Linked DNA regions of Tsuneonella mangrovi. The protein of the gene in region 1 interacts with the protein of each later gene in a pairwise test. Links are inferred from orthologs where the notes say so. Each region holds a gene or a part of one and is shown on either strand. Other genes may lie near its edges. The genes, in order: cysK and epsC.

Region 1 (6,557 bases):
GAAGCCGCTGCCGTAGGGATGCCGCACCCCAAGTGGGATGAGCGACCCGTATTGTTCGTAGTTCGCAAGGAAGGCGCAACGATCTCGGATAGCGACGTGATCGACTACCTGAAGGACAAGGTCGCCAAGTGGTGGCTGCCCGACGCCGTCGAGTTCGTCGATGACATCCCGCACACCGCGACCGGCAAGATCAGCAAGAAGGACCTGCGCGAACGGTTCAAGGATTACACCCTCGAAGGTGCGACATGACCAATTACATCGATCCCAGTCGCGCCAATTTCGAAGCCTTCAAGGCGCTTCCGCGCGATGAACCGATCCACATGCTCAACCTGCTCAACTATCGCGAGCACGCCGAATTTCCGAACGGACACCCCAATGCCGACAAGGGCTGGAGCGGACGGCGAGCCTACGAGGAATACGGCAAGACGAGCGGCCCGATCTTCCGCCGCGTGGGCGGCAAGATCGTGTGGCGTGGCGCATTTCAGGCAATGGTGACCGGGCCGGAGACGATCCACTGGGACGATGGCTTCGTAGCCGAATATCCCGACAGCGCCGCGTTCTTCGAAATGATCAAGGATCCCGACTACCAGCTGGCCGTGGTCAACCGCACTGCCGCGCTCGTCGATAGCCGCCTGATCCGGTTCAAGCCGGGCGAAGGCGGCGGCGGTTTCTAACCGAGGATTTCGTCCATCAGGCTGAGCATCGCCGCCCAGCTCTGGCGGTCGGCGCTGGTGTTATAGCCCAGCGCTTCCATGTTGTGGCTGTCGGATTCGGGATCGGTGAAACCGTGCTTTACGCCCGAATAGACGTGCAAGTGCCAGTTGGCCCCGGCCGCGTCCATTTCCTCTTCGAACGCAGCCACCTGCTCGCGCGGAACGAGCGGATCCCGGTCGCCGTGACAAACGAGGATGCGTGGGCGGATTGTATCATCGGCACCCACCGGGCGGTCGCTGGACAGGATCCCGTGAAAGCTTGCGACCATCGCAAGGTCAGCGCCCATCCGCGCCGCTTCGAGCACCGCCTGGCCGCCCATGCAGTATCCGATCGCCATCATTGGCAAACTGCCGCGCTCGGGATGCATGGCGAAGGTGTCGAGTGCTGCGGCAATTCGGGCGCGATAGTGATCGACATCGTTGCGCAGTGCCGATCCGAGTGCGAACGCTGCAGCCCGATCGGGAACCGGTGCGCCATAGAAATCCGCCATGAATGCAAGGTAGCCCGCATCAGCCAGCATCGGCATTCGCCGCATCGCGTTGGGTGCATGATTCATGATCGTCGGGAACACAACGACCGCAGCCCGCGGCGTGCCCGAGGGGAGGGCAATGTAGCCCGTCAACGGGGTCTCGCCGTGGGCGTAATCGATCCGCTCGAGTTCGCTCATTTGTCAGGCCTCGCGATCATTCCGGCAGGAAATCGGGTACCGACAGGTAGCGCTCGCCGGTATCGTAGTTAAAGCCGAGCACGCGGCTGCCTGGTGCGAGCTCAGGGAGCTTTTGAGCGATCGCCGCGAGGGTTGCGCCGCTCGATATACCGACCAGCAGGCCTTCTTCGGCAGCGCTGCGGCGGGCCATTTCCTTGGCATCTTCCGCGCTGACCTTGATCGCGCCGTCGATCGACTGGGTGTGCAGGTTTTCCGGGATAAACCCCGCGCCGATGCCCTGGATCGGATGCGGGCCGGGCTGCCCGCCACTGATTACCGGCGAAAGTTCCGGCTCCACAGCGTAAGCCTTCATTGTCGGCCACTTCGCCTTGAGTGCCTCGGCGCAGCCGGTCAGGTGTCCGCCAGTGCCGACGCCCGAGATCAGTACGTCGATCGGACTGTCAGCGAAGTCCGCGATGATCTCCTGCGCCGTGGTGCGCGCGTGGATCGCGGGATTGGCCGCGTTTTCGAACTGCTGCGGCATCCACGAATTTTCGGTCGCTTCGAGGATCTCGGTCGCCCGCGCAAGCGCGCCGTTCATGCCCTTTTCCTTCGGTGTGAGGTCGAACTGCGCGCCATAGGCCAGCATCAGACGTCGCCGCTCGACGCTCATGCTGTCGGGCATGACGAGGATCAGCTTGTAGCCCTTGACCGCGGCCGCAATCGCGAGACCAATCCCGGTGTTGCCGCTGGTCGGCTCTACTATCGTGCCACCCGGCTTCAATTGCCCTGCTGCTTCCGCCGCCTCGATCATGGCAATGCCGATCCGGTCCTTGATCGACCCACCGGGGTTGGTCCGCTCGCTCTTCACCCACACTTCGTGGTCGGGGAACAGGCGCGAAAGGCGGATGTGCGGGGTGTTGCCTATCGTGGCGAGAACGCTGTCGGCTTTCATCGAAATGGCCTCCTAGTTGGTCGCAGTGTGTGCATGATCCTTCGGATCGAACGTGCGGGCATGGCGCAGCTCGGGAAACAGCCTCGCCCACGCAATAGTGATACCAATTGCCGCGACCCCACCGAACACTACGGCACCGACCGGACCGAGGATAGAGGCCATGATGCCCGATTCGGCCTCTCCCAGCTCATTGGATGCCGAAATAGTCAGCATCGAGACGGCACCGACCCGCCCGCGCATTTCGTCGGGCGTGTGCAACTGGATGAGCGATTGCCGGACGTAGACAGATACCATGTCGGCCCCGCCGGCAACGACCAGAGCGCCGAAACTCAGCCAGAAGTTGCGCGATAGCCCGAATGTGAGGATCGCCAGTGCGAACACGATCACCGCGAACAGCATCTTCAGGCCGACTTCGGTCTTCATCGGCTTGATCGAGAACCAGATCGATCCTGAAGCGGCACCGATCCCCATACCGGCTGCGAGCAGACCAAACCCGTCCGCGCCAACGTGCAGGATATCGCGCGCAAACACCGGGAGCAAGGCGGTCGCACCGGCCAGGAGAACTACGAACAGGTCGAGCGTGATTGCCGCCAGCACGAGTCGATTGTCACGCACGTAGGCGAATCCGTCGATTACCCGGTGGATCGGGTGGCGGTCTTTCTGGACCGGCGGCTGCGGAACCTTGCCGATGAGAAACAGCATCAACAGGCCGAATGCGAGCATTGCCGAGATCGCTCCGTACGCCACGTCCGGATGGATCGCGTAGAGGACGCCGCCGACGCTTGGGCCCGCGATCGTGCCGGTTTGCCATGCGATCGAGCTGACTGCGATGGCAGTCGGCAAGGTCTCTCGCGGGACGAGATTGGGCGCGAGGGCGGAAAATGCCGGTCCGGAGAATGCGCGCGCCACGCCTACGAGAACCGCCGCGACGAACAGGTAAGGCAGCGTAAGCGCGCCTGACCAGGTCAGGAAGCCAAGCACCGCCGCGTTAATGGTCAGAAGGGCCGACGTTCCCCGAACGATCCAGCGCCGCTCGAAGGTATCCGCGACCAGACCGACCAGCGGAGTCAGCAGGAACAGCGGGACGAATTGGACCAGCCCGATCATCCCGAGCAGGAAGGCCGCCTGCTTGATGTCGAGGGTCTCGCGGGCAATCCCGTAAACCTGCCAGCCAATGATGATCGCTTGCGCGCTGACCGCAATCGTCGTCGCCAGGCGCGCAACAAAATACGCCCGGAAATTGCCTATCTTGAGGGGATGCGGCGCGTCGCTCACGCCAAACCATGTGGCAGGACGGAGCGCGCTTGCCAAGCAAGCGCTTCGCGTCAGCCGAGAATCAAATCTTTTTTAGCGCCGACGGCGCAGGCGCGGGTTGGGCTGGAGCTCGTCGATCATCGGTACGAAATCGTCGACCCGGATGATTCGTTCGAACTGGAACCCGGCACGATCGTCACGAGTCCAGATGCAATAGGCTTCGATCCGGCCAATGTGCGGCAAGCGGATGATCACCCGATCACCACGGGCGAGACCCGAAGCATCGTCGACCATGAAGCCGTGCGCGGAGATGTTCGAGATATGCAGCTTCAGATCGCCGCGCTCATGGTGCTCGGCGATGACCGGATAATCGACCGGATGCCGCGCAGCGCGACGCAGATCGGTGACCGACAGCTGTGCTCCGACTGACATTCTCCACGTCCCTCCCTTGTGAAGTGGACGACCCTTATCGCTCGGAAAGGCTGATTTAGAGTTAACATCGGATGTCTCAAAATGAGACAATAGGCTGTTAATTATACAGTTTTCTATTCGATTATCGCGTGTTTCTTCTTGCCGAGGCTTATTTTTCCGCGGGTTACGAGCGCTGCGGCATCACTCACGGGCTCGCCATCGAGCCTGACCGCGCCTTCGGCAACTTTGCGCTTTGCTTCCCCGTTCGAGGCGACAAAGCCAAGCGCGTTGAGCGCAGAAGCGATAGTCATTCCTTCCTCGAGCGATAGCCGCGGCAGGTCCTCTCCGGCACCGCCGCCGACGAATGTCTGCGCGGCGGTCGCTTCGGCTGACTTCGCAGCTTCCTCTCCGCGCACGAGCCTGGTGACTTCGTTCGCCAGTACGATCTTGGCGGAATTGATCTCCGCACCCTCGAGGCCTTCGAGACGCGCGATCTCGTCCAGCGGCAAGTCCGTGAACAGCCGCAGGAACCGACCGACATCGCGGTCGTCCGCGTTGCGCCAGTATTGCCAGAAGTCGTAGGCCGGAAGCTGGTCTTCGTTGAGCCAGACTGCGCCAGCGGCGGTCTTGCCCATTTTCGCCCCGTCTGCCGTGGTGAGCAGCGGGGTTGTGAACCCGAACAGCTCGCGCCCTTCCATCCTGCGTGACAGTTCCAGCCCGTTGACGATGTTGCCCCATTGGTCGCTGCCGCCCATCTGCAGGCGGCAATCGTAACGACGAGCCAATTCGAGGAAGTCGTAGGCCTGCAGGATCATGTAGTTGAATTCGAGGAAGGTCAGCGGCTGTTCGCGATCTAGCCGTAATTTGACCGAATCGAACGTCAGCATCCGGTTGATCGTGAAATGCGGACCCACGTCACGCAGCAACTCAATATATCCGAGCGTGGAGAGCCACTCGTCGTTGTTGACCATGATCGCGTCGGTCGGTCCGTCTCCGAACGTCAGCAGGCGCTCGAACACCGTCCGGATACTGGCGATATTGTCGTCGATGTCCTGGCTGGTGAGCATCTTGCGGCTCTCGTCCTTGCCAGACGGATCGCCGACCTTCGTAGTGCCGCCGCCCATCACCACGATCGGCTTGTGACCTGTCTGCTGCAGGCGGCGCAGCATCATGATCTGGACCAGCGATCCGACATGGAGCGAAGGAGCGGTCGCGTCGAATCCGATATATCCCGGCATGATTTGGCGCGCGGCGAGGGCATCCAGCCCTTGCGCGTCGGTCATCTGGTGGACATAGCCACGTTCATCGAGCAGGCGAAGCAGATCGGATTTGTATTCGCTCATAGCGGGCGGGCGGTTAGCACGGGGGCGCGTTCATGCAAACGTATCAACTTCACCCGCATGCGGCTTTTCCGCCTGTGCAGGTAACGCGGGTGGAAGCACGGGTGATCGGCTTTGACGCCGATGTCCTGAGGATGCGGTGGCGGGTCGATGGAACCGGGGCGCTAGTAGTGCCTTCATATTCCGGGCGCGGCCGACAGGACGAACTGTGGCGGACGACCTGTTTCGAGTTGTTCCTCAAGCCCGATGGGGGCGAAGCCTATACCGAGATCAACCTGTCGCCTTCGGGTCGCTGGGCGGCATACGATTTTTCCGAATATCGCGACGGGATGGAAGATCGGCCGGGCTCTCGAGAACCCGAGACCGGGGTCCGCGAGGGTTCGACCTTTGCGATTGTCGACGCAGCGATTCCGCGAGACCTGCTCCCTTCCTTGCCCGGAGCGATGGGCATTTCGGCAATCCTCGAGGAAGAGGGCGGAGTGATGTCCTACTGGGCGATCGCACACCCCGAGGCGAAGCCCGATTTCCACGATCCGGCTTGCTTCGCCGCGGAGCTTGCGGCACCGCCAGCCCCATGAAATTCGGTATCGACCGGCTGATCGCCGACCCCGACTTGCGCAAACCACTCGAAGGACGGCGGGTCGGCCTGGTTGCGCATCCCGCTTCGGTCACTGCGGACCTGACGCATAGCCTCGATGCCTTGATCGCCGCCGGGATAAACGTAACCAGTGCGTTCGGCCCGCAGCACGGCCTCAAGGGCGACAAGCAGGACAATATGGTCGAAACCGGGGACGAGACCGATCCGGTTTTCGGCATACCGGTTTTCAGCCTTTACGGAGAAGTCCGGCGCCCCACCGGGCAGATGATGAGCACCGCCGACGTGTTCCTGTTCGACCTGCAAGACCTCGGTTGCCGGATCTACACATTCGTCACGACATTGCTCTACCTGCTCCAGGCCGCGGCCGAGCACGGCAAGGAAGTCTGGGTCCTCGATCGTCCCAATCCGGCGGGCAGGCCGGTCGAAGGCACATTGCTCCTCCCCGGTGAGGAGAGCTTCGTAGGCGCAGGGCCGATGCCGATGCGCCACGGGCTGACGATGGGCGAAATGGGCGAATGGTTCATCCGCGAATTCGATCTCGATGTCGAATATCGCGTGGTCGAGATGCACCACTGGTTACCGGAGGCTGGTCCGGGCTTTGGCTGGCCGGCGACCCGGGTGTGGATCAACCCGAGCCCC
Region 2 (6,373 bases), 570 kb from region 1 along the record:
GGGCAAGGGTCCGGACGGCAGCTTCCTCGCCAAACCCGCACCCGAACCGCTGTGGGCAGCGCAGGAGCGCTGCGGCGGCGGTCGGATGGCCTTCGTGGGCGACAGTTCCTACGACGTGAAGGCGGCACTCGCTGCGGGCGTTCCGGTGGTCGCGGCGGCCTATGGCTATTGCGACAAGCCTGCTGCCGAGCTCGGCGCGCACGCGGTAATCGATTCGCTCGACCAGCTGGTCCCGGCGCTCGCTGCGCTCTGACGCTACGGCACCGCGACCTGTCGTTAGTGCGGTTGCAAGCGCTTGCGGAAAGTGCCACTGCCGCGCCACGTTTCCCTTTACGTAAACCGAAGATCGGAGAGAGCCATGACCATTTCCTTCAAGGACAAAGTCGCCATCGTGACCGGCGCAGGCGGCGGCCTGGGCCGCGAATACGCGCTCGAGCTGGCGCGCCGCGGCGCGAAGGTCGTGGTCAACGATCTCGGCGGTTCGCGCGACGGCACCGGCCATTCCGACATGGCGCTCAAGGTGGTCGAGGAAATCAAGGCAGCCGGCGGCGAAGCGATGTCCAACGGCCACTCGGTCACCGAATACGACCAGATGGTCGAAATGGTCGCGCAGGCAAAGGAAAAGTGGGGCGGCGTCCACGTCCTGATCAACAATGCGGGCGTGCTGCGCGACAAGACATTCGCCAAGATGGAACCGGCAGACTTCGAATTCGTGCTCAAGGTTCACCTGACCGGCTCGGCGTTCGCCACCAAGGCGTGCTGGGAAACGATGCGCGAACAGTCCTATGGTCGCATCCTGATGACCGCTTCTTCCACCGGCCTGTTCGGCAACTTCGGCCAGGCCAACTACGGCGCGGCCAAGCTAGGCCTCGTCGGCCTTGCCAAGACGCTCCAGCTCGAAGGCGCAAAGTACAACATCCGCGTCAACTCGCTAAGCCCGGTAGCCGGCACGCGCATGACCGCGGACCTGTTCCCCGAAGAAGCCTTCAAGCTGTTCGACCCGGTGAACGTGGTACCGGCGGCGCTGTTCCTCGTCAGCGAGGATGCACCGACCAACGCGATCGTCGGCGCGGGCGCAGGCGGGTTCCACTCGGCATGGGTGGAAATGAACGAAGCCGTGTGGCTGCCCGAAGCAGAGCGTACCGTGGAAGGCTTTGCCGCGCATTGGGACCAGATCAGTTCGGAGACCAACCTCCACGCCCCGCAGTCGGGCTCGGACCAGTCGGCCGCGATCCTCAAGGCGATGCAGAAGGTCACCGGCACCGGCCCGTCGAGCGCACGCGGCTGATCGGCTTACCCACACCACCGTATTGACACACTAATACACTTCGGCGTATCGCTCCCCCATCCAACAGGGGAGGATACGCTGTATGTATTCCGACGACGACCTGCAGTCGGCGGTTGAATCCGGGGCATTGAGTGCCCAGGCCGCCGATGCATTCCGCGCTCATGTTTCCGCCCGGCACGAAATGCCGGCGGGCGACGAAGAGCATTTCCGGCTGATTACCGGCTTCAACGATATTTTCGTGACCATCGCCGCGGTGATGATTCTCGTCGCGATGGCGGGGATAGGCCAGGCGATCACGCCGTCGCTCGACGGTCCGCCGCCGTTCTCCGGCGCGCTGATCGCAATCGCCGCGTGGGGCATGGCCGAATTCTTCACCAAGAAGCGGCGCATGGCGCTGCCGAGCATCGTGCTGCTGCTGGCGTTCGTCGGCGGCGTGTTCGAAATGCTGCTCGGCTTCATGGTGATGGCATTCGGTGACATCGACCATCCCACCCGCGCGGTCACCATGTTGTTCGCCGGAATCCCGCTGCTCACGGCCGGGGCGGCATGGCTGCACTGGCGCAATTTCCAGGTGCCGATCACGGTTGCTGCCGGGGCTGCTGCCCTTGCTGCCACGGCGATCGCGCTGATTGTTGCGGTGGTCGGACCAGGCAATATTTCGCCCGACGGGTTCCTGCTCCCGCTGGTGTTCATTGCCGGGATCGGCGTGTTCGCCCTCGCCATGCGCTGGGACATGAGCGATACCGCACGCCGCACCCGCCGCAGCGACGTCGCCTTCTGGCTGCACCTGCTGGCCGCACCGATGATTGCCCACCCGCTGTTCCATTGGCTGGGCGTGACCGGCGGCACCAACATCGGGCTTGCTTCGGTGATCGGGGTGCTGGTGGTCTACGTAGCGCTCGGCCTTGTCGCGCTGGCAATCGACCGCCGTGCGCTGCTGGTGTCCGCGCTGGCCTACGTACTGTTTGCGCTGACCTGGCTGTTCGACCGGTTCGGCGCGGTCGAACTCAACGTGGCGCTGACCGCGCTGGTGATCGGCTCGGCGCTGCTGACGCTGTCGGCATTCTGGACACCGATCCGCCGCACGGTTGTCGAGCAGCTACCCGCAAACTTGCGCGAGCGCCTGCCCGCATCGGGGTTCGCACTCGCGGCGTGACGGCATCGGAATCAGAATAAAATTGCATAAAAAGGTATCCCCGCGCATCAATTGCGCGGGGATTTCGTTGTTAGGTGGAGTGCGTTACGGAGATGGCCCTAGCAAAAGGTTTGGACTCGCTCGCGCGCAGGACGAAATCCGCGAGCTACGCGACATATGCAGTAATGGTATGCGCGGTCCTAATGGCCGGCCCAGAATTGCTTCAAGTATTTGGAATAGTCCGGCTCGACAGAGAAGGATCAGCCTTCGTCGTTTTGGTTTACAGTTTGGCCTCGTTGGCCTTCGTCTTCAGCCTGCTAATCTCGATCGCGCTTGTGTGTCGTTGGATATATCAGGCGCACGCCAACTTAAGAGCCGCCGGAATAGAGACAGAATTCACGCCCGGTTGGGCGGTCGGTTGGTTTTTTGTTCCCATAGCCAATCTTGTTATGCCCTTCAAAGTAATGCGTGAACTTTGGAATTGCAGTCATATGATTGCAATCCAATATGGCGGCGAGGGCGATGGCGAAATCAAGACATGGTGGGGGTGCTATCTCGCAAGCGGATTCCTCGGGTGGGCGAGCCAACCGAGTGGAAATAGTGGCAGCAGCTTTGACAACCTACTCACCCTTAGTATTACACTGCTTGCATTTACGAGTGCTTGGTATCTACAGAAAATCATGCGTGAAGTCAGCGAAGGCCAGCGGAACCAAATGAACGCGTCAGCTATTTTTTCCTGACCAACTTGAATCGAACTTAGTCCGTGACCGCTTTGACCAGCCGGCGCTCCATCGGGGCGAGGACGCCGCTCAATTCGTGACCGCGCTTCAGCACCTGCCCGTGTTCGCCGAACAGCGTCCACATACCCTGCCTGCCGCGCAATGCGGGGCGCTTTTCGACCCTCGCCTGCGGACGCTCGGCGGTGCGGCGGAAGGCGGCAAAGGTCGCGCAATCCTTGGTAAAGTCCATCGCGTAGTCGCGCCATTCTCCGGCGGCGACCATCCGGCCGTAGAGGTCGAGGATCTTCTGCAGCTCGTCGCGGGCAAACCCGACCTGGCCCGGTGTGCGACCGGGGAAGGAAACGACGGTACCGGGCAACGCTCCCCCGGAAGGCGGATTCATCAGCGATCCGTCCCGCTACGCTTGGTCGGCGGGGTATCGCCGGTGACGGCGCGCAGCTCGGCGATCTCCGCCCGCAAGGCCGCGATATCGTCTTCCAGCTTGGCGACGCAGTCGCGGCTCGGCTCGCAGGGTTCGTCGCACGGGGTGCCGTAGGGAATGAATTCCTTGAGCCAATCTTCCGCGGGGACGAGCGTCGAGCGTGCCTTGAGGCCGATCATCGTTGCGCCTTCGGGCACATCGTCGGTTACCACAGCATTGGCCCCCACCCGCGCGCGGGCACCGACAGTGATCGGGCCGATGATCTGGGCGCCCGAGCCGATGATGACGTTGTCCGCAATTGTCGGGTGCCGTTTGCCCTTCTTGCCGTTGGTCGGGTTGGTCCCGCCCAGCGTCACGCACTGATAGATCGTCACATTGTCACCGATTTCGGCGGTTTCGCCAATCACCGTGAAACCGTGGTCGATGAACAGGTTCCTGCCGATCGTCGCACCGGGATGGATATCGATTGCGGTCAGGAAGCGGCTGAAATGGTTCACCATGCGCGCCAGCAGGTAAAGTTTGGCTTCGTAGAGCCAGTGCGCGATGCGGTGCATGAACAGCGCCCAGACGCCCGGATAGAGCAGGATTTCCCACCGCGAATGCGGTGCGGGATCGCGCGCGCGGATCGAATCCAGGTAACTGGTCAGCCCTTGGAACATGAGGTGAATCCTCCCACCAAACCGCCACAATGGCAAGCCGAGGCTAAAACAGCCGCGGTTGCTCTGCCCCTTGCACCGCCTCCAGCGCATCGCGCCAGATCGACAGCGTCGACGGCACCTTGCGCTCCAGGGTCAGCCGGTCGATTGTTTCGACCAGCGCCTCGATCCCGGCAAAGCTGCGTTCTACGCGGGGCACGAGATAGGTAGGTGCGCCTTCGCCCAACGCAAGACCGCGCGCTTCGGCATGAACCCACAAAAGGTCCTCCACCATCGCGTCGTCGGGCACCCCGATTTCCAGGTGAAGCGCTGCGCCCATGCGGCTCCGCAGGTCCGGCAGGGCGATCTCCCACGGATCGCGGTCGGTAATAAGCAGCAGCGCAGTGCCGCTCTCTTGGGCTCGGTTCCAGCGGTGGAACAGCTCTGTTTCGTCGATAGCGTCGGCACCGTCGATCGTTTCGCCGCCTTGGGCAGCGAACCATCGGCCCAGCAGGCTCTTGCCCGAACGCGCCGGCCCCGCGAGTATTGCGGTACCGAACGGCCAATTGGCGGAGTCTCCAAGCGCTTCAACCGCCGCAGTGTTGGCATTGCCGATTACGATGCGGACCGGGTCGTCGGCCCGCCGCAATTCGAGCGGCAGGGCGATCTGGCCCATTAGCGGCTGATCGCGAGCGCGTTGCCACCCTCGCGGACACTGAAGCCGCGCGAGCGGAGCGCACCGGCGAGCTCCGAGAGGCTGCCCCCATAGCTGACCGACATCACCGAAGTGCCGCCGATCGCGAGGCTGGAGGTAACGGCACCGCGCACGCCCGGGGTCGCCCTCACCGCTGCAATCGTCGCATCGACCGCGCCTGCGTTGGGCGTCGCAAACTGGACGACGTAGCGCGAGACGACAGCCACCGGCGCGGGAGTGGAGGCAGCAGTCGCGTCGCCCGGCAGGACTGCACCAGCGGCAACCGCGGCATCGCTCGCCTGGTCCATCGCCTGGGCAGCACGCCCGAGATTGATTAGCCGCTGGATCGCAGGGTCGATCTGCGGCGCACCGAAATTGAGCGTCGGATCGGGCTTGAGCTTCCCGTCGGTCAACGCCTGCTCATAGATCGTGTTGAAGCGTTCGACCGCCTTGCCGAGCATGTCCTGCAGTTCGGATGGACCCTGTGCGGTCATCTTGAAGCTGCCGAGATAGGTGTTGTCGGGGCCGTAGCGCGCGGTGAAGGTCCCGTCGATCGGCCCGCCCGGCCAGCGATAGCGCAGGTCCGCCAGCGCCATCAGCACGTCGGTCGCGCCGAACTGGTCGAGAACGCCGCGCCACCAGGTGCGGCTCCGCCGCGTGATCTGGCCCGCAGTCAGAAGCAGCGAATCGCCGTTGGCCCCAGACGGCCGGACATAATCGATCCGGCTCCCGCCCGGCTGGTATTCGGCCCAGGCGCGCTGCCACGGGTTGCGCACTTCGTAGACCGTTTCGGTCCCCGCGCTGAACGTCACCGGAATCAACAGCAGCGGGGCGGAACGCGGCCCGATTCCGCCCTTGCCGAGGAATGCCCCTGCGCGGGCATGGTCGAAACTGATCCCGAGCCGCGCGATGTAGCGGTGCGGCCCCAGCTCCTCGCGTTGGATGACTACCGCCGACACCAGCGATTCGACCTGGCTTTCCGGAAGTGCGGGCCCGTTGAGCTTCTTCCACGCCTTCTGGATCGCCAGCTTCCAGCCTTGCTGGCGCGCGTCCTGCGCGGTCTTGGCGGTAACATCGACATCGATCCCGCCGACATCGATATCGCTCGACGAAGCGACTGCTGCGATCCCGCGATCGCCCGAGACCTGCGCGATCAGCGCGCGACCGGCGAAGACGGCCAAAGCCAGCCCGGCCAGCGCGAATATCGCTAAGAGGAACGTATGGCGCCGTGGGCGCGGGAGGGTCATCTGAAGGGCCATAGGGGAAAATTCAGGGCCTTTTGCCCAAACGGGCATGGAAATCCAAGCGCGAATGCGTAAGGCGGATGCCATGTCGACGAATGGTCCGCCTCCCAAGTCCTACACCTACGAATCCGCCGGCGTCTCGATCGACGCGGGCAACGCGCTGGTCAAGGCGATCGGCCCGCTGGTCAAGGCCACCGCCCGCCCCGGTGCCGACAG

Evidence for each region.
Region 2: the proteins of cysK (region 1) and epsC interact in binary tests that used the Escherichia coli proteins (3 or more experiments, as listed by UniProt). The link is inferred for Tsuneonella mangrovi from one-to-one orthologs.

What each region holds. Positions count from the first base shown.
Region 1 is NZ_CP022889.1:350,077-356,633, reverse strand. Bases 357-3,286 are described here. They hold cysK (cysteine synthase A), read right to left. Parts: upstream 2,316-3,286; coding sequence 1,398-2,315; downstream 357-1,397. Other genes in these bases: CJO11_RS01715 (MFS transporter), read right to left, coding at 2,328-3,286; CJO11_RS01725 (dienelactone hydrolase family protein), read right to left, coding at 671-1,381; CJO11_RS01730 (DUF1330 domain-containing protein), read left to right, coding at 357-674. Also shown: CJO11_RS01735 (long-chain fatty acid--CoA ligase), read left to right, coding at 1-249; more of CJO11_RS01730, read left to right, coding at 246-356; more of CJO11_RS01715, read right to left, coding at 3,287-3,590; CJO11_RS01710 (PilZ domain-containing protein), read right to left, coding at 3,663-4,001; tyrS (tyrosine--tRNA ligase), read right to left, coding at 4,115-5,323; CJO11_RS01700 (DOMON-like domain-containing protein), read left to right, coding at 5,425-5,898; CJO11_RS01695 (exo-beta-N-acetylmuramidase NamZ family protein), read left to right, coding at 5,895-6,557.
Region 2 is NZ_CP022889.1:923,678-930,050, forward strand. What follows is about bases 2,395-5,140. They hold epsC (serine O-acetyltransferase EpsC), read right to left. Parts: upstream 4,244-5,140; coding sequence 3,545-4,243; downstream 2,395-3,544. Other genes in these bases: CJO11_RS04610 (hypothetical protein), read left to right, coding at 2,395-2,444; CJO11_RS04615 (DUF4328 domain-containing protein), read left to right, coding at 2,627-3,163; CJO11_RS04620 (DUF2794 domain-containing protein), read right to left, coding at 3,180-3,545; CJO11_RS04630 (P-loop NTPase family protein), read right to left, coding at 4,287-4,895; CJO11_RS04635 (heavy-metal-associated domain-containing protein), read right to left, coding at 4,895-5,140. Also shown: CJO11_RS04600 (HAD hydrolase-like protein), read left to right, coding at 1-253; CJO11_RS04605 (SDR family NAD(P)-dependent oxidoreductase), read left to right, coding at 359-1,288; more of CJO11_RS04610, read left to right, coding at 1,371-2,394; more of CJO11_RS04635, read right to left, coding at 5,141-6,160; purM (phosphoribosylformylglycinamidine cyclo-ligase), read left to right, coding at 6,243-6,373.